DNA from 2 places in the Cohnella sp. 56 genome. Region 1 is predicted to be linked to the other one. Evidence: predicted binding sites of a transcription regulator. Region 1 holds the regulator's gene; the other holds the start of a gene.

Region 1 (11,736 bases):
TCGGGTTCATCGCGTCCGTCAACTTAAAGCCTGCATCCATACATCTTTTTCGGCCGGAGCGCACGGTTTTGGAGCAAAAGCCTGCAATTGTGCATCCTTTTAGGCGCGCGGCGCGAATAACAGTAGCCTGCCGGCCCCAAAGCCTGCATATTTGCAGGCTTTGGGAAGTATGGATCGGCGGTGTGTCTAAAGCCTGCATAATCGCAGGTTTTGGGGTGCGACGTCCACCGGCGTGTCTAAAGCCTGCATAATCGCAGGCTTTACGGTTGTTTGTCTGGGGCTAGGTCGTTCAGTTCCGGCGCCTGGAGGTGAAGCATTGGAAGGTGACGCCGAACTTGTCCCGAACGACGCCATAGGCGGGACTGAAGTGGAAGGCGCCAAGCGGGATCTTCACTTCACCGTCTTCAACCAGCCCTTCATACATCCGCGTCGTCTGCGCGGCGTCGGCGGAGGTGATGCACACTGTGAGCAAGTCGCCTTCGCTGGTCGGATTTCCGGGCTCGCAGTCGGCGACCATCAGTTGGGCGTCTCCGATTTTTAATTCGCTATGGGCGATTCGTTCCTTGGCTTCCTCGGAGAGATGATGTGCCGAAGCATCCGGTCCCGCGCCGAACGTCTGCATGAAGGTGACTTCGGCGCCTAATGCCGCCTTGTAAAATTCGATGGCTTCCCTGGCGCGGCCGTCCAAGGAGATAAAGGGGACGAATTGAACGCTCATTCATATCAGCTCCCTAGCTTATATTGGGGCAGTTGACGACATGCCAACCACAACCTCAAAGCTAGTGTAACTCATAATAGTGACAGCTTCTGTCATCGACCCGATCGCCAATTACTGCCCCTCCGTTTGTTCGTATGAAGCCAAAACAGCATTGAGCACACCGGGAAATCGCGCTTCCAAATCGTCTTCGCGAATGGATAAGAGGCGCTGGGTGCCCTGGATACGCGTCCGGACGATCCCCGCTTCTCTCAACGTACGCGTATGATGCGAGACGGTGGACTTGGCGATCGGAAAATCGATATCGCCGCAGGACCGCTCACCGGCCTCTCTCAGCCTTGCGATAATATTGGGGATTGGCCGTCGTCATGCTCTTGTCGATCGTATACGCTTATTTATATATCAGAGGAACGAGCGTTAACCAGGTGTTGAGCCGTCGCGACGTGCAAGTCGACCGCTCCTGAGCTATATTTATAGCATGAAGGAGGCGGAGTACACGCATGATCATTCGTCACTTGAAGCGCGAGGAATTCGACGAGCGAATTGCATTATTCGAATTTGCTTTTCAATTTAAGCTGCCGGCGGATCGACGGGAGGCGGAACGGGCGAACTTTCGGCCGGAGGAGCATATCGGAGCCTTCGACGAACAAGGCCGTCTGCTATCGGCGTTGATCGTCATCCCGTTCCGCGTCTGGGTGAACGGGACCCGCATGGAGATGGGCGGCATCGCAGGCGTAGCGACCTGGCCGGAAGCCAGGCGGCACGGCTGTGTCGCGCAGCTGCTGCGAGCATCGCTCGAGCAGATGCGCGAGCAAGGCCAGACGATCAGCATGCTGCATCCGTTCGCGTTTTCATTCTACAGAAAATATGGCTGGGAAATGACCGTCGAACGCAAAAAGTACGAGCTGGAGCCCCGTCACTTCCCTGCCAAACGCAGCGCCGGCGGCAGCATCGAGCGGATCGCGCCGGGAGACGCCGCAGTGACCGCACTGTACGATAAAGCGGCGTCGCGTTATACGGGCATGCTGGACCGTTCAGAGCAGTGGTGGTCCCGCAAGCGCTGGCAGACGCCTGCCATGCTTGTCCTATACCGCAATACGGCAGGCGTACCTGAAGGCTATCTGCACTACCAGGTGGAAAATCGAAAGCTGACGGTGCTGGAGTTGGTGAACGTAACCGAGGAAGCCCGCTTGGGCCTATGGGACTTCATCGGCAATCATGATTCGATGATCGAAAAGCTGCTGCTGACGGTGCCTTCGGACGATCCGCTGCCGTTTCTCGTGCCGGATCCGCGCTTCAAGCAGGAGCTGGAGCCGTACTTCATGTCGCGAATCGTCGACGCCGAGGCGTTCGTCGGTCAGTATTCGTTCGAACCGGGCGGCCGGGAGGAGATGCTGCTCCGGTTGTCGGATGCGCATGCGCCGTGGAACGAAGGGGCGTTCAAGCTCGCCGTCGAGGAAGACGGAAGCGCGACCCTGACACGCGACGACGATGGGATGGCTTCGGGCGCCGCAACGCTGGACATTCAGACGCTGGCCGCACTGTTGCTGGGCGGCCGCCGTCCGGGCATGCTGGCGCAAGCAGGCAGGCTGCAAGCCAACGCCGCGCAGATCGCTCTGCTGGAGCGCCGCATTCCGCAGTACCGTACTTGCCTGATGGATTTTTTCTGACCCGACGCACGATCGAAGCGCAGAATCATGTCGCCGCTCCAACGAGCCGGCAGCATGAATTTGCGCTTGTTCGCCATTATGAAGTTTATCGCTTTGGCGCATACTGAGACGACGAGCACTTGTATCCTCGCTGCCGCGCACACCAGCTGACCGGGGTTGCATTTTATAAAATAATACGTATAATATGAATATAGTCAAAGAAAGTCAAAGTCAGAAGTCAAAGCCATTCTCCGGGAAGGGGGTTGGGCTGTTGCCATGCGTAACATATCCGATCTCATCGAGCACTATCTGAAGCAGATTCTGCAGAACGGCGCAGGCTCGGTTGAGATTCAACGGGGGGATCTCGCGGAGAAGTTCTCCTGCGTCCCTTCGCAGATCAACTACGTGATCAGCACGAGATTTACCCTTGAAAAGGGGTATAGTGTAGAGAGTAAGCGCGGCGGGGGCGGCTATATCCGTATCCAGCGGGTGGACCTGCCGTCGCTGGAGGCCGTGCAGCGTCTGCTGCATCAGAGCGCGGGCAGCCGGATCGACGAGAACAAGGCCTATGGTCTGATCTATCAGCTCGAGGAGGCGGGGATCGTCACGGCGCGCGAAGCGCATCTCATGCGAACGGCGCTCTCCTCCGAGGCGCTGCCGCTCAAGCAGCCGCTCCAGGACGAGCTGAGGTCGAATCTGATGCGGGTCATGCTGCTGGCGCTGCTGGCCCGTTAGCACGGCTGCCGGGAGAACCGATCATCAATGATGTCTGCAGGGAGGAGATTAAGGTGGTTTGCCAGGAATGCGGCCAGAGGCCGGCAACGCTTCATTTTACGAAGTACGTCAACGGAGAAAAAACGGAGCTGCACATTTGCGAGGCTTGCGCCAGGGAGAAGGGAGAACTCATCCCCGGCACGCCGTCGGGCTTTTCCATCCACAATCTGCTCTCCGGGCTGATGGACTTCGATCCCTCCGGCATCTCCGCCTCCAAGGCGCAGGCACAGACGCTGCGCTGCGAAGGCTGCGGCATGACATACGGTCAGTTCAGCAAGCTGGGCCGGTTCGGCTGCGCCCGCTGCTACAAGCAGTTCGCGGATCGGCTGGACCCGCTGCTGAAGCGGGTGCACGGCAATACGGTGCATGTCGGCAAAGTGCCCAAGCGCGCCGGAGGGCTCGTGCGGCTGCGTCGCGAGATCGACGGGCTGAAGCGGGAGATGCAGCAGAAGATCGCGGGCGAGGACTTCGAGTCGGCAGCCGATCTCCGCGACCGCATCCGCGAGCTCGAGCGCGAAGTTCAGAACGGTTAGGGGGCGGAGCACATGGGTAATCGACAATATACCGCGGAGGCGCTCAGTCCCTGGATGAAGCAAGACGCGCCGGATCGCGACGTCGTGCTGAGCAGCCGGGTCCGCATCGCCCGCAATCTGCGTCATCTGCCCTTTCCGATGATGGCAAGTGCGGCCCAATCGGTCGAGGCGATGGAGCGGCTGCTTCAAGTGAGCGAGAGCGGCAGGCTGTGCGGACTCGGGGAGGTCAGCAGCGTGCGGCTGTCAGAGCTGAGCGAGCTGGAGAAGCAGGTGCTGGTGGAAAAGCATCTCATCAGCCCCGCGCTGGCGAACCATGCCCAGCATGCCGCGCTCATGCTCGGGCCTGGCGAGGACATCAGTCTGATGGTGAACGAAGAGGACCACTTGCGCATTCAATGTCTGCATGCGGGTTTCCAGCTCAAGGAAACGTGGGACACCGCAAGCAAGATCGACGATATATTCGAGGAGGCCGTCGACTACGCCTTCGACGAGAAGTACGGCTTCCTCACCAGCTGTCCGACCAATGTAGGCACCGGCATCCGCGCTTCGGTCATGCTGCATCTGCCTGCGCTCGTCATGACGGGGCAGATCAACCGGATTCTGTCTGCGGTCACGCAGGTCGGTCTGGCCGTCCGGGGCGTCTACGGAGAGGGCAGCGAGGCGACGGGCAATCTGTTCCAGGTGTCGAATCAGATCACGCTCGGCCAGTCCGAGAGCGAGATCATCGAGCATCTGCATGCGGTCGCTCGCCAGATCATCGAGCACGAGAAGGCGGCGCGCGCCAAGCTGATGAACGAATCCAGGCTGAAGGTCGAGGATCGTGTGAAAAGATCGTTCGGCATTCTGAGCTATGCGGCCGTCATCGACGCCAAGGAAGCATCGCAGCGGCTGTCCGATCTTCGGCTGGGCGTACATCTGGGCCTCCTGCCGGAGGTGGACGAAGGCACACTCAACGAGCTGCTCGTCTCGATCCAGCCCGGATTTCTGCAGCAGACGTACGGCGAGGCGCTCAGTCCGGAGCAGCGGGACATGACCCGCGCCCAAATGATCTCGTCCAGACTGGCAACTCATGCCTAAATCAACTATTCTTATATTATACGGAGGAGGTGTTGTCTCATGATGTTCGGAAGATTCACCGAACGCGCACAGAAGGTTCTTGCATTGGCACAGGAAGAAGCAGTGCGCCTGGGACACAACAATATCGGTACGGAGCATATTCTGCTCGGTCTTATCCGCGAAGGCGAGTCGATCGCAGCCAAGGCGCTGATCGCGCTCGGTCTCGGTCTGGAGAAAATCCAGGATGAGGTCGAGTCGCTCATCGGACGCGGCCAGGAACAGCCGACGAACATCGCATACACGCCGCGGGCCAAAAAGGTCATCGAGCTGTCGATGGACGAGGCGCGCAAGCTCGGCCATACGTATGTCGGCACGGAGCATATCCTGCTCGGCTTGATCCGCGAAGGCGAAGGCGTAGCCGCCCGCGTGCTCAACAACCTCGGCATCAGCCTGAACAAGGCGCGCCAGCAGGTGCTGCAGCTGCTCGGCAGCAGCGAGAGCGTATCGCAGAATCACGGCCCTTCGAACAATGTGAGCACGCCTACTCTCGATGGCCTGGCCCGCGATCTGACGGCCAGCGCCCGCGACAACAACATCGACCCGGTCATTGGCCGCGCCAAGGAGATCGAGCGCGTCATCCAGGTGCTCTCCCGCCGGACCAAGAACAACCCGGTGCTCATCGGCGAACCCGGCGTCGGCAAGACGGCGATCGCCGAAGGGCTGGCGCAGCGCATCGTGAACAACGAGATTCCGGAGACGCTGCGCGACAAGCGCGTCATGACGCTCGACATGGGCTCCGTCGTCGCCGGTACCAAGTACCGCGGCGAATTCGAAGACCGTCTGAAGAAGATCATGGATGAGATCCGCCAGGCGGGCAATGTCATCCTGTTCATCGACGAGCTGCACACGCTGATCGGCGCGGGCGGCGCGGAGGGCGCGATCGACGCGTCGAACATCCTGAAGCCGGCGCTCGCCCGCGGCGAGCTCCAGTGCATCGGCGCCACGACGCTCGACGAATACCGCAAGTATATCGAGAAGGACGCCGCGCTCGAGCGCCGTTTCCAGCCGATCACCGTCGATCAGCCGTCGCCTGAAGAAGCGGTTCAGATTCTGCACGGGCTGCGCGACCGCTACGAGGCGCATCACCGGGTCAAGATCACGGACGATGCGATCGAAGCCGCCGTCAAGCTGTCCGACCGCTACATCACCGACCGCTTCCTGCCGGACAAGGCGATCGATCTGATCGACGAAGCCAGCTCCAAGGTGAGACTGCGCTCGTACACGGTACCGCCGAATCTCAAGCAGCTCGAGGCGCGCCTCGAGGATATCCGCAAGGAAAAGGACGCCGCCGTGCAGAGCCAGGAGTTCGAGAAGGCCGCCGCGCTGCGCGACACCGAGCAGAAGATCCGCGAGGAGCTCGATTCCACCAAGAACCAGTGGAAGGAAAAGCAAGGCCGCACCGACTCCGAGGTGACGCCGGACGATATCGCCCAGGTCGTCGCGAGCTGGACCGGCATCCCGGTCGTCAAGCTGGCCGAGGAAGAGACCGAGCGCCTGCTGAAGCTCGAGAGCATCCTGCACGACCGCGTCATCGGCCAGGAGGAAGCCGTCAAGGCCGTCTCCCGCGCCGTCCGCCGCTCACGTGCCGGACTCAAGGATCCGAAGCGTCCGATCGGCTCGTTCATCTTCCTGGGCCCGACGGGCGTAGGCAAGACCGAGCTCGCCCGCGCGCTGGCCGAAGCGATGTTCGGCGACGAGAACGCGGTCATCCGCATCGACATGTCGGAGTACATGGAGAAGCACTCCACGTCCCGTCTCGTCGGAGCGCCTCCCGGATACGTCGGCTACGACGAGGGCGGCCAGCTCACCGAGAAGGTGCGACGCAAGCCGTATTCGGTCGTCCTGCTCGACGAGATCGAGAAGGCGCATCCCGAAGTGTTCAACGTGCTGCTGCAAGTGCTTGAAGACGGTCGTCTGACCGACTCCAAGGGCCGCACGGTGGACTTCCGCAACACGCTGATCATCATGACGTCGAACGTCGGCGCCGACCAGATCAAGCGCAACTCCACGCTCGGCTTCACCGCCGTGCAGGATGCGGGCAAAGACTACAACAACATGAAGGATAAGGTGCTCGGCGAGCTGAAGAAGTCGTTCCGCCCCGAGTTCCTGAACCGGATTGACGAGATGATCGTGTTCCACCCGCTGGCCGAGGAACACATCGCGCAGATCGTCACGCTCATGGCAGACGACCTCAAGAAGCGTCTCGTCGAGCACAACGTCAAGTTCGAGCTGACCGAAGCCGCCAAGAACTTCCTCGCCAAGGAAGGCTTCGATCCGGCCTACGGCGCGCGTCCGCTGCGCCGGGCGATCCAGAAGCACATCGAGGATCGGCTGTCCGAGGAGCTGCTGCTCGGCAAGATCCAGAAGGGCGACACGCTCGAGATCGACGAGAAGGAAGGCGCGCTCGTCGTGAACAACACGACGCCGTCCTCTTCCGAAGAGAGTGAACCGGTCAAGAACAATAGCTAAGCTTATATAGGCAAACCCGCCCGCGGGACGCTCGCAAGCGTCGTCTCCGGGCGGGTTTTGTTCGTGAAGGGACGGTTCTGTTGTGTAAAGGTGCCGGAGATGCACGATACTGCCGTGCAACGGCGCCGCAAATCGGCATGTTTGCCGGAGATACACGATACTACCGTGTAACGGCGCCGCAAATCGGCATTTGTGCCGGAGATACACGATACTACCGCACAACGGCGCCGCAAATCGGCATTTTTGCCGGAAATACACGATACTGCCGTGTAACGGCGTCGCAAATCGGTATTTTTGCCGGAGATGTGCGACAGTACCGCACAACGGCGCCGCAAATCGGCATTTTTGCCGGAGATGCACGATACTACCGTGCAACGGCACTGGGCATACATATTTACGCCGCGCGCCTCAGCGCTTATGATCAACATAGAGAACAAGCGAGGTGGGAGTAGTTGACAATTAAAGTGCTGATCGCCGACGACAACTCATTCATCCGCGAAGGGATGAAGATCATCCTGACCAGCTTCGAGGAGTTCGAGGTCGTGGGGACGGTCGAGGACGGGGCGCAGGCCGCCGCGTTCTGCGAGGCTAATGCGCCGGATGTGGCGCTGCTGGACGTGCGCATGCCGAACATGAACGGCGTGGAGGCCGCGAGGCTGATCGCATCCAATACGAAGACGAAGCCGCTCATCCTGACGACGTTCGACGACGACGAGTATATTCTGGAGGCGATCAAGGCCGGCGCCAGGGGATACCTGCTGAAGAACAACGACCCGGAGCGCATCCGCGATGCCATCAGAAGCGTCCACAACAACCACGACGTGCTCCAGGACGTCGTGCTGGACAAGATCAAGGCGCAGCTGGCGCTCGGCGCCGTCCCCCAAACGCCGCCGCCGCACACGCCGCCGCAGTCGCAGCCGCCTGCGGGCCAAGCCGCCGCGCCGCAGGCCGCTCCCTCGCACCCGGCGTCCGCGCTGCCCAGGCCGGGCGAGGCGATCGACCGCAGCCTGTTCACCGAGCGCGAGCTGGATATCATGGAGCAGATCGCCCGCGGCCTGTCCAACAAGGAGATCTCGCGCAAGCTGTTCATCTCCGAGGGCACGACGGCCAACTACATCACCTCGATCCTGAACAAGACCGGGCTCGAGCATCGCACGCAGATCGCGATTTATTATCTGACGGGTGAAGCCCGCGTGTACGAAGAGGATTAGGGAACGATGGAGCTGTGGCTGCTCGGGAGCAAATCCGCTCTGCTGCTGTTCATCGTATATTCCCTGTACGGCGGCCTTCATGACGCTTCGTTCAGGCCGGCGTACATCCTGCTCCTGCTCATCTATGTCGGCCTCAACTTCGGCATCCCGCCGCTGAAGCGCCGTCCCAAGACATCGCTGGTGCTATCGGTGCTGTCCGCCGCCCTGGCGATCTACGGCGCGCTGGAGCTGCATCCGCTCATCCTGCTGCTGGCCATCCCGAATCTGTACGAGGCGGCTTCGCGTCTCGGCGCGAAGTCCTGGCAGTCCGCCGTCGTCCTGGCAGCATCCGTCTGGCTGTCGCCCGCGCCGCAGCGGCCGCTCTACGCGCTGGCAGCGGCGCTGTGCTTCCTGCTCTACGACGCCGTCTGCCGGCTCTACGCGCGGCTAAGCCTGCGCGAGGAGGAGCGCGACAAGCTGCAGGAAGATGCGCGGCGGCTGACCCGTGCGCTCGCGGACAACGAGGAATATGCGCGTCAGTCCGCCTATACGATCAAGCTGGAGGAGCGAGGCCGGCTGTCGCAGCAGATTCACGACGAGGTCGGCCATGCGATGGCCGGTGCGCTCATCCAGATGGAGGCGGCCAGACGCCTGCTCGATACGAACCGGTCCAAAGCCGAGGAGCTGCTCGGCAACGCGATCGTCATCTCCAAGGAAGGGCTGGAGCGCATCCGGCTGACGCTGAAGCAGTCCAAGCCGCCCGCCGAGCAGCTCGGCATCGGACGCCTGCAGCTGTTCGTGGACGAGCTGTCCGCCAAGCACGACATCCGCGCGACCTTGAACTATTCGGGGGATCTGGACGCGATCACCCAGCTGCAGTGGCGCATTATCCAGGCCAATGCGACCGAGGCCGTGACCAATTCGCTCAAGTACAGCGGCGCATCCGCGATTGCAGTCGAGGTGCTGGTCATGAACAAATTCATCAAGGCGGTCGTCCGCGACGACGGCCGCGGAGCGGACAAGATCGTCAAGGGGCTCGGCATCGTCGGCATGGAGGAGCGCGCGGCGACCGGGGGGGGCACCATTATCGTCGACGGCTCCCGCGGCTTCAGCGTGACGACGCTGCTGCCCGCCAACGGCGCTTCATAGCGGTTGTCCCTGTTTCTCATGAACAGATTCATGAACGCATACAGTCCCGTGAACAATCTCATGAACAATCTCATGAACAATCTCATGTCGGCAAGTCATGAATATTCTCATGCGCAAGGATGAACTTATGCACTGACATAAGGGCATCCTTTTTTCTTATGATTAGAGCATCAAATGAACGACGGGAGCGGATGAACGATGAACATTATCGAGATCGGCGGACTGACCAAGAAGTTCGGGGACTTCGCGGCGGTTGACAATATGACGCTTAACCTGAAGGAAGGGGAGATCTTCGGCTTCCTCGGCGCCAACGGAGCGGGCAAGAGCACGACGATCAGCATGATCGCCTCGCTGCTTCGTCCGACGAAGGGCGAGATCAGGTTTCTCGGCAAGAACATCGCCAAGCACGCCCACTTCGCGAAGATGAACATCGGCATCGTACCGCAGGACCTGGCCATTTACGAAGATATGACCGCTTATGAAAATGTGAGATTTTTCGCCGGACTGTACGGCTTCAGAGGCAGCGAGCTGAAGGCACGGGTAGAGGAGGCGCTCAGCTTCGTCGGACTCGGCGACAAGCAGAAGGAGCTGCCCAAAAACTTCTCCGGCGGCATGAAGCGGCGGCTCAACATCGCCTGCGCGATCGCACACCGGCCGAAGCTGATCATCATGGACGAACCGACCGTCGGCATCGACCCGCACTCGCGCAACTACATCCTCCAGTCCGTCAAGGAACTGAACCGCATGGGATGCACCATCCTTTACACGAGCCACTACATGGAGGAAGTCGAGGAGATCTGCACGCGCATCGCGATCGTCGACCACGGCAAGATCATCGCGGACGGCACCAAGGAGCAGCTCAAGGCGATCATCACCGATTCCAAGGAAATCTGGATCGACGTGAAGAGCGTCGAGGAGCTGAACCAGGAGCGTCTCAAAGAAATCCGCGGCGTGCTGAGCGTAAGAATCGAGGAGCAGCGGATCAAGATACAATCCCGGGCGGAGATCGCCAACCTGAACGACATCGTACAGCAGCTGATCCGCGACGGCATGGAGATCCGGGCTGTCGAGGAGCAGGCGCCGAATCTGGAGACCGTCTTCCTGACGCTGACCGGGCGGAATCTGAGAGACTGAGGAGGAGATACGCGTGAACATTTTGCTTATCGCAAAAAAAGAAATTTTACAGGCGTTCCGCAACAAGTCTACGTTTATCTTCATGCTCGCCTTTCCGATCGCGCTCATGCTGATCCTGGGATTGGCGCTGTCCAACGCCTTCTCCGGCAATATCGACGTCGGCAATATCAAGATGGCTTACAAGCTCGATCAGGCGAGCCCCGCACTCACGGCAGGCTGGGACAGCTTCGCCAAGGCCGCCGCGGACAGCGGTGTGACGATCGAAGCGCTGCCGGCCGGACAGGACGGCAAGCAGGCCGTCAAGGAGGCGGACTATGCGGCGTATGCCGTCGTCTCCGACCAGGGAATCAGCCTCTATGCCAGCAGCCGCGGCACGGTGGAGAGCAACATCCTCCAGGGCATGCTGAACTCGTTTGCAGACCGCTACAATCTTGAGGCGGCCTACGCGAACGCCGGCGTCCAGTCCCCGCCATCGGGCGATGAGGCCGCTCCCGCCTCCCTCGTGAAGTCGATGGCGCTCACGCCGGATCGCCAGCCCAACTCCATGGACTACTATGCGGTCGCCATGACGACGATGATCGCGCTCTACTCCATGCTGAGCGGCGCATCCCTCATCGAGGGCGAGCGCAGCCGCCATACGATCATCCGGCTGTCCGCCGCACCGATCGTCAAGTCCGAGATTTTCATCGGCAAGGTGCTGGGCAGCACCGTCGTTAACGCCATCTTCATCCTCGCCGTCATGCTGCTAAGCCGGTTTGCCTTCGGCGCCGATTGGGGAGACCATCTCGGCTCCGTCATCCTCGTGCTGCTGACGGAAGTGCTGCTCGCGGTCGGATTCGGTCTCGCGGCAGGCATGATTTTTCAAGGCAAGGCTTCGCGATCCTTCTTGATGATCTTCCTCCAGATCGCCTCGTTCGTAGGCGGCGCATACTTCCCGGTATCCGACGCCGGCGGCTTCATCGGCGGCCTCGCCCGGTTCTCGCCGCTCCACTGGAACAATGCGGGCA
Region 2 (11,736 bases), on a different contig from region 1:
GGGCAATCTGTTCGTCTATCCGCAGGACGTCTTCTTCAATCCGTCGCTCTACAAGGAGCTGGGCGCTACGGCCCCTGGCGAGGTGCTGAAGGCGAAGGCGCAGCAGAACATCTCGCTCGAGCAGTTCTCCGACATTAACCCGGATTATATCTTCCTGCAATTTTCCGCAGACGAGAACAAGGATAATCCCAAGGCGCTCGACGAGCTGAAGGCCAACCCGATCTGGACGAGCCTCAAGGCCGTTAAAAACGGCAACGTCTACGTCAATCTGGTCGATCCGCTCTCCCAAGGCGGCACTGCTTACAGCAAGATCTCTTTCCTCGAGGCATTGAAGAAGACGAATCTCTGGAAGTAAGCGAAGTCAGCGCGCTATGACGGCGGCCGCGGCAATCCTCTTCGGATGCCGGGCCGCCGTCCTGCGGAATCGGGGTATGGACAGCATGCAATATCGCCGCAACAAAATCAGCCTATGGATTCTCGTGCTGGCGCCGGCCGCCATCGCGGCAGCGCTGATCCTCTCGGTCCTGCTCGGGTCCAAGGACATCGGCACCGGCACGGTGCTGGACGCGCTGCTGCGCTTCGATCCGGGCAACGTCGATCATCAGATCATCCGTCATTCCCGCATTCCGCGCGCGGTCGGGGCGATGCTCGTCGGCGCGTTCCTCGCCGTATCCGGCGCATTGATGCAGGGCATGACGAGAAACTATCTCGCGTCTCCCTCCGTGCTGGGCGTCACGGACGGATCGGCATTCGCCATCACCTTGTGCATGGTGCTGGCGCCGAACGCGTCGTCGATGGGGATGATCGCCTGCTCGCTGATCGGATCGGCAGCCAGCATTGCGGTCGTATTCGGCCTGTCGTTCGCGCTGCCCGGCGGTCTATCGCCTGTCCGCATGGCGATACTGGGCACGGTCGTCGGCACCTTCCTGAGCGGGGTATCGGCGGCAGTGGCGACTTATTTTCAGATCTCCCAAAATATCAGCTTCTGGTACAATGCTAGGCTCCACCAGCTCGATCCGGGGCTGATACAGCTCGCTGTGCCGTTCGCCGTCGTCGGACTCGGGCTGGCGATGTGGATCGCGAGGCCGGTCACCTTGCTGTCGCTCGGGGAAGAGACCGCGTCGGGACTGGGACAGCGGACCGGTCTGGTCAAGTTCGCCGCCATGGCGAGCGTCGTCATCCTGACGGGCATCTCCGTCGCGATCGCGGGCAAGATTGCCTTCATCGGCCTGATCGTGCCGCATATCGTACGCTATGCGACACGGGACATCGACTATGCCCGGCTCATCCCCTGCGCGGCTGTCGCAGGCGGCGTCTTCCTGACACTGTGCGATGTGCTGGCACGCTTCCTGAACTATCCGTTCGAGATGCCGATCGGCGTCGTGACGGCAGTGCTGGGCGTTCCCTTCATCCTGTACCTGATCCGGACGAAGGGAGGCGGACGGCATGCCTCATAGACACGGCCGAGGACGTGGACGAGCGAAGTACGCGGGCATACTCGCCGTCGGCATCGCGCTGCTGGCGGCCGCGACGTACGTCAGCCTGACCGATGGAGCGTTCGACATCCCGCTGCGGGACGTCGTCAAGACGTTGCTGCGGATCGCGCCCAACCCGGACTGGGACCTCGTCATCTTCGAATTCCGGCTGCCCCGGATCGTCACGGCGCTGCTCGTCGGGGCAGGACTCGGCATTGCCGGCGCCGTCCTGCAGAGCGTGACGCGCAACGGGTTGGCCGACCCCGGCATTCTCGGCATCAATGCCGGAGCGGGTGCGGCCGTCGTGATCTTTCTGTATTTTTTCCAGGGAGAGGTTCAGGGCACGGGCATATTCTCCGTCATGGCGATGCCGCTGTTCGGTCTGCTCGGCGGGCTGCTGGCGGCGGTGCTGATCTACTTGTTCTCCTGGCATGGCGGCCGCCTGGAATCTCAGCGTCTGCTGCTGACCGGAATCGCGGTCGGAGCGGGACTGAGCGCGATCTCGCTGTTCCTGACGCTGCGGATGAACGCCGGGGACTTCGAGATGGTCGCCGTCTGGACCTCCGGCAGCATCTACAATGCAAACTGGCTGTACATCGCGGCGATGCTGCCCTGGTTCGCGCTGTGCGTGCCTCTCATCTGGCTCCAGTCGCGCACGCTGGATTTGTTCCACCTGGACGATGACAGCATCCGCAGCGCGGGCGCAAGGTCGGAGCTGCAGAAGGCGCTGCTGCTGCTCTGCGGCATCGGCCTTGTGAGCGCATGCGTATCCGTATCCGGCGGAATTGGCTTTGTTGGCCTGATGGCACCGCACATTGCGAGGCGGCTGACTGGCTACTCCTATCGTCGCATCTTGCCGACATGCGCGATGATCGGCGCGCTGCTCGTGCTCGCGGCCGATTATATCGGCAGGACGGCGTTCGCGCCGAGCGAGCTGCCCGTCGGCATGGTGATCGCGATCATCGGCGGGCCGAGCTTCATCTATCTGTGGGCGCGCGGGCGCAGAAGCGTGTGATGGACGTGTGATGGGCGTATGATGGGGATGTTTGGGGAAAAGGGAACAGCGGTCCGGAAGCGGGCAATGAGAGGATGGATGTCGATATGGCGGAACTAGAATTGGCGCAAAGGGCGCCGAGCGCGCGGACGGCAAGGAGCGCGGCGACATGAGGATAACGGAGTGGGAGATGCGTTCGCGGGCCGGAGCCGGGACCGGGGCCGGGGACGACGGGCGGACCTACCGGATTCGCATGGCCGTACCCGAGGGAGAGGCGCCCCGTAGAGGCTATCCGGTCCTCTATGTGCTGGACGGCAACGCGCTGTTCAGTACGGCAGCCGACGCTGTATGGATTCAGAGCCGGCGCACGGCGAAGACGGGCGTTCTGCCCGCCGTCGTCGTGGGCATCGGCTATCCGGGGGAAGAACCGTTTCCGGAGGCGCGCCACTATGACTTTACGCTGCCAGTGCCGCCGGAGCAACTGCCGGCTCACCCGGAGGGCGGGAGCTGGCCCGCGCAGGGCGGCGCGGCAGACTTTCTCCGCTTCATCGAAGACGAGCTGAAGCCTGCGATCGAGGCCCGCTGCCCGATCGATCGGAGCAGGCAGACACTGCTTGGTCATTCGCTGGGCGGGTTGTTCGTGCTGCATGCGCTTTTCGCGCGTCCCGGGTCATTCGGGACCTATGTGGCCGGCAGCCCGTCCATTCACTGGAACCGGGAGCCGCTGGCTGAGGCGGAGAGCAAGTTCGCCGCGCTGCTGCTGGAAGGTGCGGCAGCCCCGATCCGGCTGTTGATCGGCGTCGGCGAGCTGGAGCAGGACCATCGCATCCCGATGGTCGCCAACGCGCGCCAGATGTACGAGCGGATGGCGCTGCTGCAAGACACATGCATGCACGCGGAGTTCCGGCTGTTCGAGGACGACAACCATGTATCGCTGCTGCCGGCTCTGATCAGCCGGGCGATCCGATTCGCCCTGGCGCCGGAGCCAGGAGGATTAATGCGGTAAATAAGGTCAAAGCAACAAATAAGAATGCCACACATCGCTATCCCGGGCCACGGACCGATTTTCGAGCAAATAAGGATGCCGCACATCGCTATCTCGGGCCACGGACCGATTTTCGGGCAAATAAGAATGCCGCACATCGCTATCTCGGGTCACGGACCGCTTTTCGAGCAAATAAGGATGCCGCACATCGCTATCTCGGGCCACGGACCGATTTTCGAGTAAATAAGGATGCCGCGCATCGCTATCTCGGGCCACGGACCGATTTTCGAGCAAATAAGAATGCCGCACATCGCTATCTCGGGCCACGGACCGATTTTCGAGCAAATAAGGATGCCGCACATCGCTATCTCGGGCCACGGACCGATTTTCGAGCAAATAAGGATGCCGCACATCGCTATCTCGGGCCACGGACCGATTTTCGAGCAAATAAGGATGCCGCACATCGCTATCGCGGGTCACGGACCGATTTTCGAGTGAATAAGAATGCCGCACATCGTTATCCCGGGCCATGGACCGCTTTTCGAGCAAATAAGGATGCCGCACATCGCTATCCCGGGCCACGGACCGCTTTTCGAGCAAATAAGGATGCCGCACATCGCTATCTCGGGCCACGGACCGATTTTCGAGCAAATAAGGATGCCGCACATCGCTATCTCGGGTCACGGACCGCTTTTCGAGTAAATAAAATGCCGCACATCGCTATCCCGGGCCACGGACCGATTTTCGAGCAAATAAGAATGCCGCACATCGCTATCGCGGGTCACGGACCGCTTTTCGAGTAAATAAGAATGCCGCGCATCGCTATCTCGCCCCGTTCACCATTAACGCCATAAGCGATCGCGATGCAGCCGCAGATCCCGTGACGTCCGTCGTCGCGGCAGCAAAAAAACGCCGAAGCGCATCGCTCCGGCGGTCTTTTGCTGCGTTAAATTTTCTCGATAACTTTGTCGACCAGTCCGTATTCCTTGGCCTGCTCGGCTTCCATGAAGTTGTCGCGGTCGGTGTCCTTCTCGATGCGCTCGAGCGGCTGGCCCGTGCGCTCGGAGAGGATGCGGTTCAGCTTGTCCCGGAGCTTGAGGATGCGGCGTGCGCGAATCTCGATGTCGCTGGCCTGTCCTTCGGCGCCGCCGAGCGGCTGGTGGATCATGACTTCGGCGTTCGGCAGGGCAAAGCGCTTGCCCTTGGCGCCCGCCGCGAGCAGGAACGCGCCCATGGAGGCGGCCATGCCGACGCAGATGGTGGAGACATCGGGCTTGATGTACTGCATCGTATCGAAGATCGCCATGCCGGACGTGATGGAACCGCCGGGGCTGTTGATGTATAAGTGGATGTCTTTCTCCGGATCTTCGGCCGCGAGGAACAGCATCTGCGCGATGATGGAATTGGCGACCACATCGTTGACCTGGGTGCCCAGGAAAATAATGCGGTCCTTGAGCAGACGGGAATAGATGTCGTAAGCCCGCTCTCCTCGATTAGTCTGTTCGACGACCATAGGGACAAAGCTCATTGCGTGATCCCTCCTCGGGGTGATAGGTGATAGTGAATGTTGATGACGGCCCGAATTCCGTATCCAGGGAAGCTCGGATCGACTGTGAATCCATTCTAATGGATCATGAACCCAAAGTCAAAGAAAGTCAAACGCGAGATCAAAAAAAGCGCCCGTATGGCACGGACGCGTCTGCTGTATCCTAAATGGCGGTATGAATGGTGCTGTAATGGTGCTGAAAATGAAAGGAATATGGCGCGCCCGTAGGGAATCGAACCCCAATCTCAGGCTCCGGAGGCCTGCGTCATATCCGTTGGACCACGGGCGCATGTCGACAACAGCAAGATTCATTATATGCGATAGGCATATGAAAAGCAAGAGCTTTGAAAAGGTTTCGAAAGGGGTATAAAGGGTACAGGGTATTGCCATGTCCGCATATAGCCGCACGCCAGGCATGAGTAGGGACAACGGAAAATAAAAGAGTGCTCTCGACGATTGTTGGGCTTGCAACTAACAACCGAATCCGATAAAATGAAATCAGGAAGTGGGACTTAAAATGTCACAGTGGGACGAATTAAGTCCCACACCGTGAATCCCCGTCGCATTCCGGCCCTATTCATCCGGCATTCAAGGGAGAGACGGAAGAGGATGCGGAACATTCTAGAGATGCAGAAGAAGCTGGTGCCCGATCTGATGCAGGTGCTGCAGAAGCGCTACGACATCATGCGCCGGATCTCGGTCACCGGTACGGGCGGCAGGCGCACATTGGCGGCGAGCCTGGAGCTGACGGAGCGGACGCTGCGCGCGGAGCTCGATCTGCTGCGGGCGCAGGGCCTCATCGAAGCCGGCACGACGGGCGTGAGCCTGACGGATCGGGGCCGGCGCTTGCTCGAAGAGATGGAGCCGATGGTGCGGGAGCTGTTCGGCCTGTCGGACCTGGAGACGGCGCTGTGCAAGCGATTCGGCCTGAAGCAGGCGGTCGTCGTGCCCGGCGACTCCGACACGTCGGAGGAGACCGGCCGCGAGCTCGGCCGGGCCGGCAGCAAGGTGCTGCGCCGTGTCATCGGCCCCGGCGACGTCGTCGCGGTCATGGGCGGCACGACGATGGCGCGCATGGCGGCGCAGTTCTCGGTGCCTTCGCCGCTGCGCGACAACTGGTTCGTGCCGGCGCGCGGCGGTCTCGGCGAGAGCGTGGACTACCAGGCGAACACGATCGCCTCGGAGCTGGCCAAGCGGACGGGCGCGCGGTACCGGATGTTGCACGTGCCCGATCATCTGAGCGAGGAAGCCTACCAGACGATCATGCAGGAGCCGAACGTGCGGGAGGTCGTGGACATGATCCGCAGCGCGCGTATCGTGGTTCACGGCATCGGGGACGCTACGGCTATGGCGCGCCGGCGCAAGCTGAATGAAGGCACCGTGCAGGAGATTATGCGGGACGGTGCGCTGGCCGAGGCGTTCGGCTACTATTTCGACCGCGAGGGTGCGGTCGTCCACCGGATGGCGACGGCGGGTCTTCGGCTCGAGGACATCGAGGCCGCCGAGTCGGTCATCGGCATCGCCGGCGGGCGCAGCAAGGGCGAGGCGATCGCCGCAGTCATGCGCTTCGGACACGACGACGTGCTCGTCACCGACGAGGCGGCCGCCGAGGAAGCGCTCAGGCACGCCGGCGGCTGACGCTGCCGCCGGCACCCCGCGGGGACCGGACCAACCGGCCCCGCGCTGCCGGACCGGGCGACACCTCCCCGGCCCTGCACATCCAGACCGGGCGCTGCCCGCCCGGTCCGGCAGAACATGTGGTCTCGGCGCTTTATGCGCCTGACATAGATCAAATCTTATTTTCCAAACCCAAGGAGGAACTATCAATGACGGTCAAAATCGGTATCAACGGCTTCGGTCGCATCGGTCGCAACGTATTCCGCGCTTCTCTCAACAACCCGGAAGTAGAAGTCGTGGCGATCAACGACCTGACGAGCGTCGACACGCTGAAGCACCTGCTCAAGTATGACACGACGCACGGCACGCTGGACGCGACGGTCGAAGCGGGCGAAGGCGCGCTGATCGTGAACGGCAAGACCATCAAGGTATTCGCCGAGCGCGATCCGGGCAACCTGCCTTGGGCTTCCGTCGGCGCCGAGATCGTCGTCGAATCCACGGGTATCTTCACGGCGAAGGAAAAAGCCGAGCTTCACCTGAAGGGCGGCGCGAAGAAGGTTATCATCTCCGCACCGGCTACGAACGAAGACATCACGATCGTCATGGGCGTCAACGAAGACAAGTACGATCCTGCTCAACATACCGTTATCTCCAACGCATCCTGCACGACGAACTGCCTGGCGCCTTTTGCGAAGGTTATCAATGAAAAGTTCGGCATCGTCAAGGGCATGATGACGACGATCCACTCCTATACGAACGACCAAAGCGTACTCGACCTGCCGCACAAGGATCTGCGCCGCGCCCGCGCCGCTGCAGAAAACATCATCCCGTCCACGACGGGCGCTGCGAAGGCCGTATCGCTCGTACTGCCTGAGCTGAAGGGCAAGCTGAACGGCATGTCGTTCCGCGTACCTACGCCTAACGTATCCGTCACCGACCTGGTAGCCGAAGTTAAGGGCAACGTCACGGTCGACGAAGTCAACGCAGCGCTGAAGGCAGCTGCCGACGGCCCGCTGAAGGGCATCCTGAACTACTCCGACGAGCCGCTCGTATCGAGCGACTACAACGGCGACCCGGCTTCCTCCACGATCGACGCGCTGTCCACGATGGTCGTCGAAGGCAACATGGTGAAGGTCGTCTCCTGGTACGACAACGAGTGGGGCTACTCCAACCGTGTCGTCGACCTGGCGAAGTACATCGCTTCCAAGGGCCTGTAAGACTTATTCTTTATAGAAGATAGACGACGGCAAAGAGGAGACCTGTGCGCTCCTCTTTCCGTCCGTACGGGCTTCAACGAATATTGGAGGGAGAGTCTGTCCTATGAACAAGAAGAGTGTCCGCGACGTTAATGTATCCGGTCAAAAGGTATTCGTCCGCGTCGACTTCAACGTGCCGCTCGAGAACGGCGCGATCACCGACGACACGCGCATCCGCGAAACGCTGCCTACCGTCAAGTATCTGATCGAGAATGGCGCGAAGGTCATCCTGGCGAGCCACCTCGGCCGTCCGAAGGGCGAAGTCGTAGAAGAGCTGCGTCTGACGCCTGTCGCTGCCCGTCTGTCCGAGCTGCTCGGCAAGCCGGTCGTCAAGACCGACGAAGCCGTAGGCGCCGACGTTCAAGCCAAGGTCGACGCGCTGCAAAACGGCGACGTGCTGCTGCTCGAGAACGTCCGCTTCTACCCTGGCGAAGAAAAGAACGATCCCGAGCTGGCGAAGCAATTCGCGGCGCTGGCCGATCTGTTCGTCAACGACGCATTCGGCGCCGCTCACCGCGCGCACGCGTCCACCGAAGGCATCGCGCATCATCTGCCGGCCGTCTCCGGTCTCCTGATGGAGAAGGAACTCGACGTGCTGGGCAAGGCGCTCAACGATCCGGACCGTCCGTTCACGGCGATCATCGGCGGCTCCAAGGTCAAGGACAAGATCGACGTCATCGACAAGATGATCGAGATCGCGGACAACATCATCATCGGCGGCGGCATCTCCTACACGTTCTTCAAGTCCCAGGGCTACGAGATCGGCCTGTCGCTGCTCGACGAGTCCAAGCTGGAGAAGGTCAAGGAGTTCGTCGAAAAGGCGAAGCAGCTCGGCAAGAAGCTGTACCTGCCGGTCGACCTCGTCATCTCCGATGACTTCAAGTCCGACAAGAACATCGAGATCGTCGGCATCGACGGCATCCGTCCCGACTGGGAAGGCGTCGATATCGGGCCCAAGACGCGCGAGATCTACGCGGACGTCATCAAAAACTCCAAGCTGGTCGTCTGGAACGGACCGATGGGCGTATTCGAGGTCGAAGGTTTCTCGAACGGCACGCGTGCGGTAGCGCAGGCGTGCGCGGATACTTCTGCATACACGGTCATCGGCGGCGGCGACTCCGCTGCGGCTGCCGAGAAGTTCAAGCTGGCAGGCGAGATGGATCATATCTCCACGGGCGGCGGCGCGTCGCTCGAATTCATGGAGGGCAAGGCGCTTCCTGGCGTCGTCGCCCTGAACGACAAGTGAGGGTGAACCCATGAGCAGAACTCCGATCATCGCTGGCAACTGGAAAATGTTCAAGACCGTCTCCGAAGCGACTGCATTCGTGTCCGAGGTGAAGGGCAAAGCTGAAGTCGCCAGCGTCGAGGCTGTCGTCTGCGCGCCGTTCACGGCGCTGCCGGCGCTCGTCGAAGCGGTCAAGGGCACGTCGATCAAGGTCGGCGCGCAAAACATGCACTTCGAAGACAACGGCGCCTTCACCGGCGAGATCAGCGGCGTCTTCCTGAAAGATCTGGGTGTCGACTACGTCATCATCGGCCACTCCGAGCGCCGGCAGTACTTCGCCGAGACGGACGAGACGGTGAACAAGAAGACGCATGCGGCGTTCAAGCACGGTCTGACCCCGATCGTCTGCGTCGGCGAGAAGCTCGAAGAGCGCGAAGCCGGCAAGACGGATGAGGTCAACCGCGTGCAGACGACGGCCGCACTGGCCGGCCTTACGGCAGAGCAGGCGGCGCAGGTCGTCATCGCTTACGAGCCGATCTGGGCGATCGGCACGGGCAAGTCGTCGACGGCGACGGATGCCAACGACGCGATCAAGGCGATTCGCGGCGTCGTGGCGGAGCTGTTCGGCGCCGAAGTCGCGGCGAAGATCCGCATCCAATACGGCGGCAGCGTGAAGCCGAACAACGTCGCCGAGTACATGGGCGAATCCGACATCGACGGCGCGCTCGTCGGCGGCGCCAGCCTGGAGCCGGCCTCCTTCATCGCCCTCGTCGAGGGGGCGAAGTAAGATGGCAGCTCCGAAGCCGGTCGCGCTCATCATTCTGGACGGATTCGGCCTGCGCGAGGAGACGCACGGCAACGCCGTGGCCCAAGCGAACAAGCCGAACTTCGACCGTCTGTGGGCGACCTACCCGCATACGCAATTAACCGCTCAGGGCGAGGCCGTCGGCCTCCCCGAGGGCCAGATGGGCAACTCCGAGGTCGGACACCTGAACATCGGCGCGGGCCGCATCGTGTATCAGGACCTGACTCGGATCACCAAGTCGATCCGCGAGGGCGACTTCTATGACAACGAGACGCTGCGCGGCGCGGTGAACCACGCCAAGCAGAACGGCAAGAAGCTGCATCTGTACGGCCTGCTGTCGGACGGCGGCGTGCACAGCCATATCGCGCATCTGTTCGCCCTGCTTGAACTTGCGAAGCGCGAGGGCCTTGGCGACGTATATATTCATGCGTTCCTCGACGGACGCGATGTGGCGCCGGACAGCGCGGTCGGCTATCTGACCCAGCTGCAGGCGAAGATCGAAGAGCTCGGCATCGGCAAGATCGCGACCGTGCAAGGACGCTACTATGCGATGGACCGCGACAAGCGGTGGGAGCGCGTCGAGAAGTCGTACCGTGCGATGGTGTACGGCGACGGCCCGACGGCGGTCGATCCGATCCAGGCGGTCAAGGCGTCCTACGAAGCGTCGGTGTACGACGAGTTCGTACTGCCGACGGTCATCGTCGGCGTGGACGGCAAGCCGGTCGGACTGGTCGAGTCCGAAGACGCGGTCATCTTCTTCAACTTCCGTCCGGACCGTGCGATCCAACTGTCCAACGTGTTCACGAACGAGGACTTCCGCGGCTTCGACCGCGGCGCGGGACGCCCGGTCGGCCTGTACTTCGTCTGCCTGACGCTGTTCAGCGAGACGGTCGGCGGGTTCGTCGCGTACAAGCCCAAGGAACTGGACAACACGCTGGGCGAGGTGCTCGTACAGCAGGGCAAGACGCAGCTGCGCATCGCCGAGACCGAGAAGTACCCGCACGTCACGTTCTTCTTCAGCGGCGGCCGCGATCTGCAGCTGCCGGGCGAGACACGCGTGCTGATCAACTCGCCGAAGGTCGCCACGTACGACCTGCAGCCGGAGATGAGCGCCTATGAAGTAGCGGACGCGGCGGTCAAGGAGATCGAGTCCGACAAGCACGACGCGATCATCCTGAACTTCGCGAACCCGGACATGGTCGGCCACTCCGGCATGCTGGAGCCGACGATCAAGGCCGTCGAAGCGACGGACGCCTGCCTCGGCCGCGTCGTCGACGCGATCCTCGCCAAGGGCGGCGCCGCCGTCATCATCGCCGACCACGGCAACGCCGACATGGTCATCGATGCTGCGGGCCGCCCGTTCACGGCGCACACGACCAACCCGGTCCCGTGCATCGTGACCAAGCACGGCGTCTCGCTGCGCGACGGCGGCATGCTGGCGGACGTAGCGCCGACGCTGCTGACGCTGCTTGAGCTGCCGCAGCCGGCCGAGATGACCGGCCGCACGCTGCTCGCGCCGCTGGGCGAGTAAGCTCGCAGGAGACGGCGTGGCAGCCGCCGCGCCTGTCTGGACGAATAGCTGCAAAAAAGCAGCTATTCGTCGTCTTGCGGCCGGGAGATCGCGCGATAGCTGCAAATATGCAGCTATTTATCGAGAATCAGCCGCAATCGGGCTCGTGGCAGGGGAATGAACTGCATATTCGCAGCTATCCCCGTCGCAGCCGGCCGTAGCTGCCGGATCAACTGCATATTTGCAGCTAAATCCGGCGCCAATCGGCTCAACCGGCTCAACCGACTCGATCGACGCAACCGACTCGATCGGCTCAACCGACG

The links. Region 1 encodes CtsR, which represses protease genes until heat stress. Its sites were predicted from a motif close to ATGGTCAATAAAGGTCAAACA; they were not measured.
Region 2: a site for CtsR is predicted at 5,096-5,116, ahead of clpP (ATP-dependent Clp endopeptidase proteolytic subunit ClpP). Genes of this name have one in related genera too.

The regions. Positions count from the first base shown of each region.
Region 1 covers NZ_JAZDQE010000024.1:66,491-78,226, reverse strand. Annotated here, with positions in the region: gene VQ071_RS27420 (VOC family protein) at 290-718, opposite strand; gene VQ071_RS27415 (ArsR/SmtB family transcription factor) at 830-1,051, opposite strand; gene VQ071_RS27410 (GNAT family N-acetyltransferase) at 1,216-2,385, shown strand; gene VQ071_RS27405 (CtsR family transcriptional regulator) at 2,641-3,099, shown strand; gene VQ071_RS27400 (UvrB/UvrC motif-containing protein) at 3,153-3,671, shown strand; gene VQ071_RS27395 (protein arginine kinase) at 3,684-4,748, shown strand; gene VQ071_RS27390 (ATP-dependent Clp protease ATP-binding subunit) at 4,788-7,256, shown strand; partial or broken gene VQ071_RS29375 (response regulator) at 7,760-8,143, shown strand; gene VQ071_RS29370 (response regulator transcription factor) at 8,117-8,467, shown strand; gene VQ071_RS27380 (sensor histidine kinase) at 8,474-9,595, shown strand; gene VQ071_RS27375 (ABC transporter ATP-binding protein) at 9,794-10,729, shown strand; gene VQ071_RS27370 (ABC transporter permease) at 10,743-11,736, shown strand, end outside.
Region 2 covers NZ_JAZDQE010000001.1:31,302-43,037, forward strand. Annotated here, with positions in the region: gene VQ071_RS00190 (ABC transporter substrate-binding protein) at 1-355, shown strand, start outside; gene VQ071_RS00195 (FecCD family ABC transporter permease) at 441-1,457, shown strand; gene VQ071_RS00200 (FecCD family ABC transporter permease) at 1,447-2,490, shown strand; gene VQ071_RS00205 (alpha/beta hydrolase) at 2,639-3,475, shown strand; gene clpP (ATP-dependent Clp endopeptidase proteolytic subunit ClpP) at 4,401-4,982, opposite strand; tRNA gene VQ071_RS00215 (tRNA-Arg) at 5,215-5,289, opposite strand; gene VQ071_RS00220 (sugar-binding transcriptional regulator) at 5,610-6,638, shown strand; gene gap (type I glyceraldehyde-3-phosphate dehydrogenase) at 6,827-7,834, shown strand; gene VQ071_RS00230 (phosphoglycerate kinase) at 7,938-9,119, shown strand; gene tpiA (triose-phosphate isomerase) at 9,130-9,885, shown strand; gene gpmI (2,3-bisphosphoglycerate-independent phosphoglycerate mutase) at 9,887-11,434, shown strand.